Regions from separate parts of the Nesterenkonia halobia genome, predicted to be linked through region 1. Evidence: riboswitches for the same ligand, from Rfam matches in the RefSeq annotation. Region 1 holds a riboswitch; each other region holds the start of a gene.
What was found. Region 1 has a riboswitch for S-adenosylmethionine ahead of ABD652_RS01095 (nitrite/sulfite reductase). Riboswitches for the same ligand answer to the same signal wherever they lie in the genome.

Region 1 (3,265 bases):
CTGGGCCTGCGGCTGATCCTCGGCGGCGTGCGGCTGGCGACGCTGCAGGTCGTGGCCACGGCGACGCTGGCCGCCTACGTCGGCGCCGGGGGCCTCGGCCGGCCGCTGTTCCTGGGCCTGCGCAACCACGACTATGCCATGATGCTGGGAGCGTCGATCGTGGTGATCCTGCTGGCCGTCGTGCTCGACGCGCTGTTCGCCCTCGGGCAGCGCCTGCTCGCCCGCCGGCCCGGCATCGCCTGATCCACCAGGAAGGGGAACGACTATGAACCATGCCTCGCCTCGCAGCACCCGTCTCCGCGGCAGGACGGCGAGCATCACCTCGCTGGCGACCGCCGCGCTGCTGGGCCTGACCGCCTGCTCCTCCTCGGATCCGCTGGCCGAGGGCGACGACGGCGGCGGGGGAGCGGGCGACGGCTCGGCCCTCGTCGTCGGCTCGCAGCAGTACTACTCGAACACGATCATCGCCGAGCTCTTCGCCCAGCGGCTCGAGGCCGAGGGCCACGAGGTCGAGCGCGAGTTCGAGATCGGACAGCGCGAGGTCTACATGCCCGAGGTCGAGTCCGGCGCCATCGACCTCTTCCCGGAGTACGCGGGCAACTTGCTGCAATACCTGGACTCGGAGGCCGAGGCCGCCACGCGCGAGGAGATCCTCGCCGGGCTGGAGGAGGCCCTGCCCGAGGGCGTCGAGACGCTGTCCGCCGCCGAGGCCACCGATCAGGACTCCTACGTGGTCACTGCCGAGTTCGCCGAGGAGCACGACCTGTCCAGCGTCGGCGACCTCGCCGACGTCGACGGCGGGGTGCGCATCGCGGCCAACTCCGAGTTCGCCACCCGGCCCTACGGGCCCGAGGGGCTGGAGGAGGTCTACGGGGTCGACGCCGAGGTGGTGCCGGTGGAGGACTCCGGCGGGCCGCTGACGGTGCGCGCGCTGACCGACGGCGACGCCGACGTCGCCGACATCTACAGCGCCGACCCCACGATCGAGGAGAACGACCTGGTCGTGCTCGACGATCCCGAGGAGCTGGTCCCGCCGCAGCCGGTGGTCCCGCTGGCCTCCGAGGCCGTCGGCGAGCAGGCGCGCGCGGCCGTCGAGGACGTCACCGCCGAGCTCACCAGCGAGGAGCTGCTGGCGCTGAACGGGCGCAGCATCGACGAGCAGGCCGCGGCCGAGGACATCGCCGCCGACTGGCTCGCCGAGAAGGACCTCGACTGAACACATGAACATTCATGACGATATGTGACATGTCGTCTTCTCTTCCTCCGGGGACCTGCAGTAGCGTGGGGCCCTGAACAACAGAATGACCCATCCAGAGCGGCTGAGAGATCTGGCTCGACGATGCCGCAGCAACCCGGATGACGTCCCTGCCGAGCAGGGCTTCGTGCCGGGTGCTAACGCCAGGACCGATGGAGGATCCATTGAGCACTGACGTGCCCGCGAAACCCGCAGCGCCCCGCCCGACCAAGCGCCCCAACGGGCAGTGGAAGGTCGACGGCACCGACCCGCTGAACCACAACGAGGAGTTCAAGCAGGAGGACAACGGCCTCAACGTGCGTCGCCGCATCGAGGAGGTCTACTCCAAGCAGGGCTTCTCCTCGATCTCGAACGACGACCTGCGCGGCCGCTTCCGCTGGTGGGGGCTGTACACCCAGCGGCGTCCCGGCGTGGAGGCCGGCGCGCACAACTCGCTGCCGCCCGAGGAGGTCGACGACGAGTACTTCATGCTGCGCGTGCGCATCGACGGCGGCGGGCTGAGCACCGAGCAGCTGCGCGTCGTCGGCGAGGTCTCCCGGGACTTCGCCCGCGACACCGCCGACGTCACCGATCGGCAGAACGTGCAGCTGCACTGGGTCGCCGTCGAGGACGTCCCGGAGATCTGGCGCCGGCTGGAGGCAGTCGGCCTGCACACCACCGAGGCCTGCGGCGACACCCCGCGGGTGATCCTCGGTTCGCCGGTGGCCGGGATCTCGGCCGACGAGGTCATCGACCCCACGCCGGTCATCCGCGAGATCTCCGACCGCTACATCGGGGATCCGGAGCTGGCGAACCTGCCGCGCAAGTACAAGACCGCGATCACCGGCCACCCCAGCCAGGACGTGGTCCACGAGATCAACGACTGCTCGCTGGTCGGCATCGACCACCCCGAGCACGGTCCCGGCTACGACCTGTGGGTCGGCGGCGGGCTGTCCACCAGCGCCCGGCTGGCCGAGCGGCTCGGCGCCTTCGTGACCGAGGAGCAGGCCGCCGAGGTCTGGCACGGGGTCACGCGGATCTTCCGCGACTACGGCTACCGCCGGCTGCGCAACAAGGCCCGGCTGAAGTATCTGATGGCCGACTGGGGCCCGGAGGAGTTCCGGCGCGTGCTCGAGGAGGAGTACCTCGGCTATGCGCTGTCCGACGGTCCGGCTCCGCCGACGCCGAACGTCCCCGGCGACCACATCGGCGTGCACCGGCAGAAGGACGGGCTGAACTACATCGGCGCCGCGCCGACCGTCGGACGGGTCTCCGGCACGCTGCTGGTGCAGCTGGCCGACCTGCTCGAGGTCCACGGCTCGGCCCGGCTGCGCACCACGCCGTTCCAGCACCTGGTGATCCTCGACGTCGCCGACGAGCACGTCGCGGCGGTGCAGGCCGGACTCCGTGAGCTGGGCCTGGACCCGGCGCCGTCGGTGTTCCGCCGTTCGACCATCGCCTGCACCGGCATCGAGTTCTGCAAGCTGGCCATCGTCGAGACCAAGGCCAACGCGGCCACCGCCGTCGGCGAGCTCGAGGAGCGGCTGGCCGACGTCGCCGAGCAGATGCCGCAGCGGCTGACGCTGCACATCAACGGCTGCCCGAACTCCTGCGCCCGCATCCAGACCGCCGACATCGGCCTGAAGGGCCAGCTGCTGCCCGACGGCGACGGCGGCAAGTCGCCCGGCTATCAGGTCCATCTGGGCGGCGGGCTGACCTCCGAGCAGCGTGACGACCCGGGACTGGGCCGGACGGTGCGCGGGCTCAAGGTCACCACGGAGGAGCTCGTCGACTATGTCGAGACGCTGGTCCGCCGCTTCCTGGCGGAGCGGACCGCCGGCGAGACCTTCGGCCAGTGGGCCCACCGCGCCGACGAGGAGCGCCTGCAGAAGGAGGAGGTGACCGCCGCATGAGCGCCGCGACCGACCGCGCCTGCGCCGTCGCCGAGGCGCCCGTCGACGTCGACCGACTCCGTGCGCTGGCCGCCGAGGGGGCCGAGACCCTGGGCTGGGAGGCCTCCGCCGAGGAGGT
Region 2 (3,265 bases), on a different contig from region 1:
GCCGATCCCGCCGCCGCCGACCAGCCCGACCATCGCCGAGTAGGAGATGAAGCTGACCGTGGTGATGGTGATCGAGCCGATGAGGCCGGGCCGGGCGTCGACCAGCAGCACGTTGCGGATGATCTGCCGGCGCGTCGCCCCCATCGCCCGGGAGGCCTCCACGGCGCCGGTGCCGAGCTGACTGATGTTCTGCTCGACCAGCCGGGCGAAGTACGGGATCGCGTTGACCGTCAGCGGCACGATGGCCGCGGCGGTGCCGACCGTGGTGCCGACGATCAGCCGGGTGAACGGGATGATCGCGATGAGCAGGATCAGGAACGGGAAGGAGCGCACGGCGTTGACCAGCCCGCTGACCACGGCATGGCTGCGCGGCGACGGCGCGATCCCGCCCGGGGCGTGGACGAATAGCCACACGCCCAGCGGCGTGCCGAGCAGCACCGCCAGCGGGATGGCGACCCCGATCATCACGAAGGTCTCCAGCAGGGCCTGGACCAGCTCGGGCTGCAGTTCGAGGATGCGCTGCATCAGCCGACCACCTCCGACAGCTGGTGCGAGTCGTGCGCGGCGGCCTGTTCCGTCTGCTCCGCGCGATCCGTCTGCTCCGGCGCGGCGACGTCGGCCGCCGCGCGCCCGCCGCGGTCGACGCGGATGCCGCCGCCGGCGAGATACTCGCCGATGGCGGTGCGCGGGGCGAAGTCCTCACGGTCCAGCTCGGCGGCCGGGAACCGCTCGACGACGCGGCCGTCCTCCATGACGGCCACATGATCGGCCAGGGCCTTGATGACCTCCATCTCGTGGGTCACGATGACCACGGTGATCCCCAGGTCCCGGTTCACGTCGGCGAGGTACTGCAGCACCGTCGCCGTCGTCGCCGGGTCCAGGGCCGAGGTCGGCTCGTCGCAGAGCAGCACCTGCGGCCGCGTGGCCAGCGCCCGGGCGATCGCCACGCGCTGCTTCTGTCCGCCGGAGAGCTGGGCCGGGTAGGTCTCAGCACGGTCGGCGAGGTCGACGATGGCCAGCGCCTCGGCCACGCGCCGGCGGCGCTCGGCCTTCTCGGAGACTTCGGCGAACTTCAGCGACAGCTCCACGTTCTGCGCGACAGTCAGATTGTTCACCAGGTTGAAGCCCTGGAAGATCATCCCGATGTGGTGGCGCGCACGGCGCAGCGCTTCGCCGTCGAGGGCGGTGAGCTCCGTGCCGGCGACGTGCACCGCGCCGGCGGTGGGGCGCTCGAGCAGGTTGATGTTCCGCAGCAGCGTCGACTTCCCCGCGCCGGAGAAGCCGATGATGCCTTGGATGCTCCCCTGCGGGATCTCCAGGCTGACGGCGTCGACGGCGCGGATCGGATCCTCACCCCGTGCGGCGGGGAAGGTCGTGGACACATGGCGCAGTGAAATCATGGGCATTCTCCATCGGTCCTGGCGGTAGCACCCGGCGCGGCGTGGCCTTCCCGGGTTGCTGCGACGTCGTCGAGCCAGATCTCTCAGTCGCTCTGGATGGTGGCTGGGCTCAACTGTACGGGCCGGTGATGAACACTCGTCAAATCTGTGCAGAGTGTTCATGTCACAGTTCGTCAGATGAGCCTCCCCCGGCGGGGGCGACCGGGAGCGTCTGCGGCGGCAGAAGATGTCGCCGGATGTCTCACATCGTGGGCGCGCTTTGGTCCCGGCGCGTCGGGCCTCGTACGGTGAATCGCGTATCCATCCCGAGCGGCCGAGAGATCTGGCTCGACGACGCCGCAGCAACCCGGGTGCTTCTGTCACGCCGGGTGCTACCGCCAGGACCGATGGGAGCGTGAATCCTCCATGACGACGTCCGCACCTGCCCTCGCGACGCCCCGCGCCGAGCGTCCCGCCGAGGCCGAGTCGCCCGCCGCCCGTCCGGGCACGACGGCCGAGTCCGCCCGCCGCTCGCTGCCGGTGGATCTGCAGGCCGTCGGCCGGCGCTTCGGCGAGCGCACTGTGCTGCGCGACGTGGACGTCGCCCTGCGTCCCGGCGAGGTCGTCGCGGTCCTCGGCGCCTCCGGCTGCGGCAAGTCCACGCTGCTGCGCGCCGTCGGCGGTCTCGACGCCGGCCACGACGGCCAGGTGCTGATCGACGGCGACCCGGTGAAGCCCTTCGACGAGCGCACCGCCGTCGGGTTCCAGGAGCCGCGGCTGCTGCCCTGGCGCTCGATCCGCCGCAACGTCGCCCTGGGACTGCCGCGCGGCGTGTCCCGGGCCGAGGGCCGCGAGCGCGTCGACGAGCTGCTGCGGCTGGTCGGGCTGGCCGAGCGGGCGGAGCTGCGTCCGCGCGAGATCTCCGGCGGCATGGCCCAGCGCGCCTCGCTGGCCCGGGCGCTGGCGCGTCGGCCCGGGGTGCTGCTGCTCGACGAGCCCTTCGGCGCGCTCGACGCGCTGACCCGGCTGAAGATGCAGGACCTGCTGCTCGACGTCCACGCGCAGACCGGCACCACCGTGCTGCTGGTGACCCACGACGTCGACGAGGCCCTGCAGCTGGCCGACCGGATCCTGCTGCTCGGCGCCGACCCGGCCGAGGACTCCGACGGCGCCCCCGAGGGCGCGACAGTCTCCCGGCTGCTCGAGGTCCCGGGCGAGCGCCCGCGCGACCGCGCCTCGGCCGAGCTGGCCACGCTGCGCGGCGAGCTGCTCGCCGGCCTCGGCGTCTGGACCCACGACGTCAGGGACCCGTGACGAGCGAAGCTCGTCGCGGGCCACGTCGTGGACAGCCACGAGCACTGACGCTCCCCCTCCCCCGCGCGGCACCGCCTGCCCCTTGATGACACGACTGCACGAAAGGCCGTTCCCCACGATGAATCGTTCGCACCACGCCGCCCTCCGCACCACCCGGCTCGCCCGTGTCGTCGCCGCCGGCGCGGCGGTGACCGTCCTGGCCGCCGGCTGCGTGCAGGGCGAGGGGCCGTCCGACTCCGAGGACGGCGAGCTGGGCACGCTCACCCTCGACTTCGCGACCTACAACCCGCTGAGTCTGGTCATCAAGGAGCACGGCTGGCTGGAGGAGGAGCTCTCCGACGCCGGCACCGAGGTCGAGTGGGTCCAGTCCCACGGCTCCAACGACGCCAACGAGAAGCTGCGCGCCGAGGCGATCCAGGTCGGCTCCACCGCCGGTTCGGCGGCGCTGCTCGCCCGCGCCAACGGCGCCGCGCAGAAGACGATCCTCATCGAGAACCAGCCTGAGTGGTCGGCGCTGGTCGCCGGTCCGGACTCGGACATCGAGTCGATGGAGGACCTCGAGGGCGCCAGCG
Region 3 (3,265 bases), on a different contig from region 1:
GCCTGTCCGCGGCGGAACTGCCCGTCGGTGGTGACCAGCAGCTTCGCGGCGGTGTCCTCGACGCGGAAGCGCAGCGCCTCGGCGGAGAAGCCGCCGAAGACCAGCGAGTGCACCGCCCCGATCCGCGCGCAGGCCAGGGTGATGACCACGGTCTCGACCAGCACCGGCAGGTAGATCACCACCCGGTCGCCGGCGCCGACGCCCAGGGCGGTCAGCGCGTTCGCCGCGCGGTTCACCTGGTCCTGCAGCTCCGCGTAGGTGACGTCGCGCCGGTCGCCGGGCTCGCCCTCGAAGTGCAGGGCGACGACGTCGCCGCGGCCGGCGGCCACATGGCGGTCGACGCAGTTCACCGCGGCGTTGAGCGTGCCGCCGGAGTACCAGCGGATGTCCGGGCCGCGCTGCGCCTGCGGGTCCGGCGGGGTCCACGAGTGGGTGGTCTCCCAGGGCGTCTGCCAGTCCAGCAGGGCGGCCGCCGTCGCCCAGAACTCCAGGCGCTCGTCCTCGGTCTGCGGGTCGGCCCAGGCGTGGACGTCGGCGGCCAGCGGCTCGGCGGGCGCGACGGCGGTCTCGGCGAACGTCTCGGCGAACGTCTCGGCGGCCCGGGTCACCGGTCACCGTCCGGCACCGGCTCCGGGGCGTGCACCTGGGCGAACTCGCTGCGGTGGAAGACCAGCGGCCGGACCGCCTCCTGCTCGTCCACCGAGACGTCGAGGACCTCCAGGACGACGATGTCGTGGTCGCCGGCGGTGACCTGGTCGTGGATGCGGGTGGTCAGCGTCAGCGGCGAGCCGTCCAGGGTGATCGCGCCGTCGTCGCCGGTGCTTCGGGCGACGCCGTCGAAGCGGGAGGCGCGGTCCTTCGAGGCGATCTGCCGGCACAGCCCGTGCTGGCCGCGGCCGAGCACCGAGATGCCCAGCCGGCCGGCGCCGTCGCGCAGCCGCGGCCACGTCGAGGAGGTGTGCTGCACGGCGAAGGTGACCAGCGGCGGATCCAGCGAGACTCCGACGGTGAAGGTGGAGGCGATCAGCGCCTCCGGGGTCCCGTCGACCTCGGCGGCGACGGTGACCACGCCCTGCGGGAACTCGGCGAAGGCGCGGCGCAGCCGCAGCGGATCCAGAGGCGTCGGCGTCCCGACGTCGACGGACGTGGCGGGGGCCTCGGCGGCGAGGGCGGGTGCGGATGCTGGCATCGGCGATTCACTCCCATCGGTCCTGGCGGTAGCACCCGACTCAAACGGGTTGCTGCGGCGTCGACGAGCCAGATCTCTCAGCCGCTCGGGATGGATACACGGTTCACGGTACGGGGTGCCGATGCCCGGGTCCAACGTGGGGCTCATCATGTGAGACGTGATGTCATCCGGCGTCATGCGCCCCGGCGGGCGTCGCCGAAGGTGTCCGGAATGTGGACCGCGACTCCGAGGAACGTCGGAAGGACGTGTACAGTGCGGTCCGTACCATCCAGAGCGGCCGAGAGACCTGGCTCGTCGACGCCGCAGCAACCCGGATCCGCCGGGTGCTAAAGCCAGGACCGATGGAGGTCTCCTCCCTCGCGCACCCCCGATCGGCGGCTCGCTCCGCCGGTTCGCCGCGCGAGGGGCGCCTGCATCGGCGAGCCACACGAGGAGCACCGCATGACGCATACCCCGTCCCAGCCGCCGACCACCCCCGCCGGACAGCGCGAGATCCTGTTCAACGCCTTCGACATGAACTGCGTGGTCCACCAGTCCCCGGGACTGTGGCGCCACCCGGAGGACCGGGCCCGGGAGTACAATACGCTGAAGTACTGGACCGACGTTGCGAAGACCCTGGAGAAGGGGCTGTTCGACGGCCTGTTCATCGCCGACGTCCTCGGCCCCTACGACGTCTACGCCTCGAACCCCGACGCCGCGCTGTCCTCCGGCGCGCAGGTGCCGGTCAACGACCCGTTCCTGCTGGTCTCGGCGATGGCCGCGGTGACCGAGCACCTCGGCTTCGGGCTGACCGCCGGCACCGCCTACGAGCACCCGTACCCCTTCGCCCGCCGTCTGGGCAGCCTGGACCACCTCACCGGCGGCCGCGTGGGCTGGAACGTCGTCACCGGCTACCTTCCCTCGGCCGCGCAGAACATGGGCCAGGAGGACCAGCTGGAGCACGACGCCCGCTACGACCACGCCGACGAGTACATGGACGTGGTCTACAAGCTGCTCGAAGGCTCCTGGGAGGACGACGCCGTCGTCGCCGACAAGGCCTCCGGCGTCTTCACCGACACCTCCAAGGTCCACCGCATCGAGCACCAGGGCGAGCACTTCAAGACCCCGGGCATCTCGGTGGTCGAGCCGTCGCCGCAGCGCACGCCGGTGATCTACCAGGCCGGCGCCTCCACCCGCGGGCGGGCCTTCGCCGGCAAGCACGCCGAGGCGGTGTTCATCAATCCGCCGACGAAGGAGCTGGCCAAGCAGTCGGTGCAGCGGATCCGCCAGGCCGCCGTCGACGCCGGCCGCGACCCCTACTCGGTGCGCATCTTCGCCATGCAGACGGTGGTCACCGGCGCCGACGACGCCGCCGCACAGGCGAAGTACGACGACCTGGTCCAGTACATCGACCCGATCGGCGGGCTGGTGCTGATGTCGGGCTGGATGGGGCTGGACCTCAGCCAGTTCGACCTCGACCAGCCGATCGGCGACGTCGAGTCCAACGCCATCCAGTCCACCGTCGAGACCTTCCAGAAGGCCTCCGGCCGCGAGGGCGAGCCGTGGACTGTGCGGCAGCTGGCCGAATGGGTCGGCGTCGGCGGCTTCGGCCCGGTGATCGTCGGCGGCGGCGAGTCCGCGGCCCGGCAGCTCGTCGAGTGGCAGGAGGAGACCGACGTCGACGGGTTCAACCTGGCGTACCACATCACGCCGGGGACCTTCGAGGACATCGTCGAGCACGTGGTCCCCGAGCTGCAGAAGCTCGGCCGCTACAAGACCGAGTACACCTCCGGCACCATGCGCCATAAGCTCTTCGGCGACGGCGACCACCTGCCCGACGACCACCACGGCGCCCAGTTCCAGCTGCGCCGGCAGACGCAGACCAGCTGAGAGGGCCGGACATGACCACATCCCAGGAGTTCACCCGGCGCCTCGACGCCGGGCCGGTGATCTGCGCCGAAGGCTTCCTCTTCGAGCTCGAGCGCCGCGGGTACCTCTCCGCCGGCGAGTTCGTCCCCGAGGTCGCCCTCGAGCACCCGGAGGCGCTGCGCGGGCTGCACGTCGACTTCCAGCGCGCCGGATCGGACATCGTCGAGG

Region 2: another riboswitch for S-adenosylmethionine. It lies ahead of ABD652_RS12330 (ABC transporter ATP-binding protein); the one in region 1 lies ahead of ABD652_RS01095 (nitrite/sulfite reductase).
Region 3: another riboswitch for S-adenosylmethionine. It lies ahead of ABD652_RS12375 (LLM class flavin-dependent oxidoreductase); the one in region 1 lies ahead of ABD652_RS01095 (nitrite/sulfite reductase).

Annotation. Positions count from the first base shown of each region.
Region 1 is NZ_BAAAYG010000002.1:62,225-65,489, forward strand. It holds gene ABD652_RS01085 (ABC transporter permease) at 1-243, shown strand, start outside; gene ABD652_RS01090 (ABC transporter substrate-binding protein) at 266-1,216, shown strand; SAM riboswitch class I at 1,304-1,414, shown strand; gene ABD652_RS01095 (nitrite/sulfite reductase) at 1,420-3,147, shown strand; gene ABD652_RS01100 (phosphoadenylyl-sulfate reductase) at 3,144-3,265, shown strand, end outside.
Region 2 is NZ_BAAAYG010000012.1:23,549-26,813, forward strand. It holds gene ABD652_RS12320 (methionine ABC transporter permease) at 1-525, opposite strand, end outside; gene ABD652_RS12325 (methionine ABC transporter ATP-binding protein) at 525-1,400, opposite strand; SAM riboswitch class I at 1,407-1,503, opposite strand; SAM riboswitch class I at 1,698-1,793, shown strand; gene ABD652_RS12330 (ABC transporter ATP-binding protein) at 1,806-2,693, shown strand; gene ABD652_RS12335 (aliphatic sulfonate ABC transporter substrate-binding protein) at 2,812-3,265, shown strand, end outside.
Region 3 is NZ_BAAAYG010000012.1:35,364-38,628, reverse strand. It holds gene acs (acetate--CoA ligase) at 1-608, opposite strand, end outside; gene ABD652_RS12380 (flavin reductase family protein) at 605-1,189, opposite strand; SAM riboswitch class I at 1,200-1,286, opposite strand; SAM riboswitch class I at 1,451-1,537, shown strand; gene ABD652_RS12375 (LLM class flavin-dependent oxidoreductase) at 1,631-3,058, shown strand; gene ABD652_RS12370 (homocysteine S-methyltransferase family protein) at 3,070-3,265, shown strand, end outside.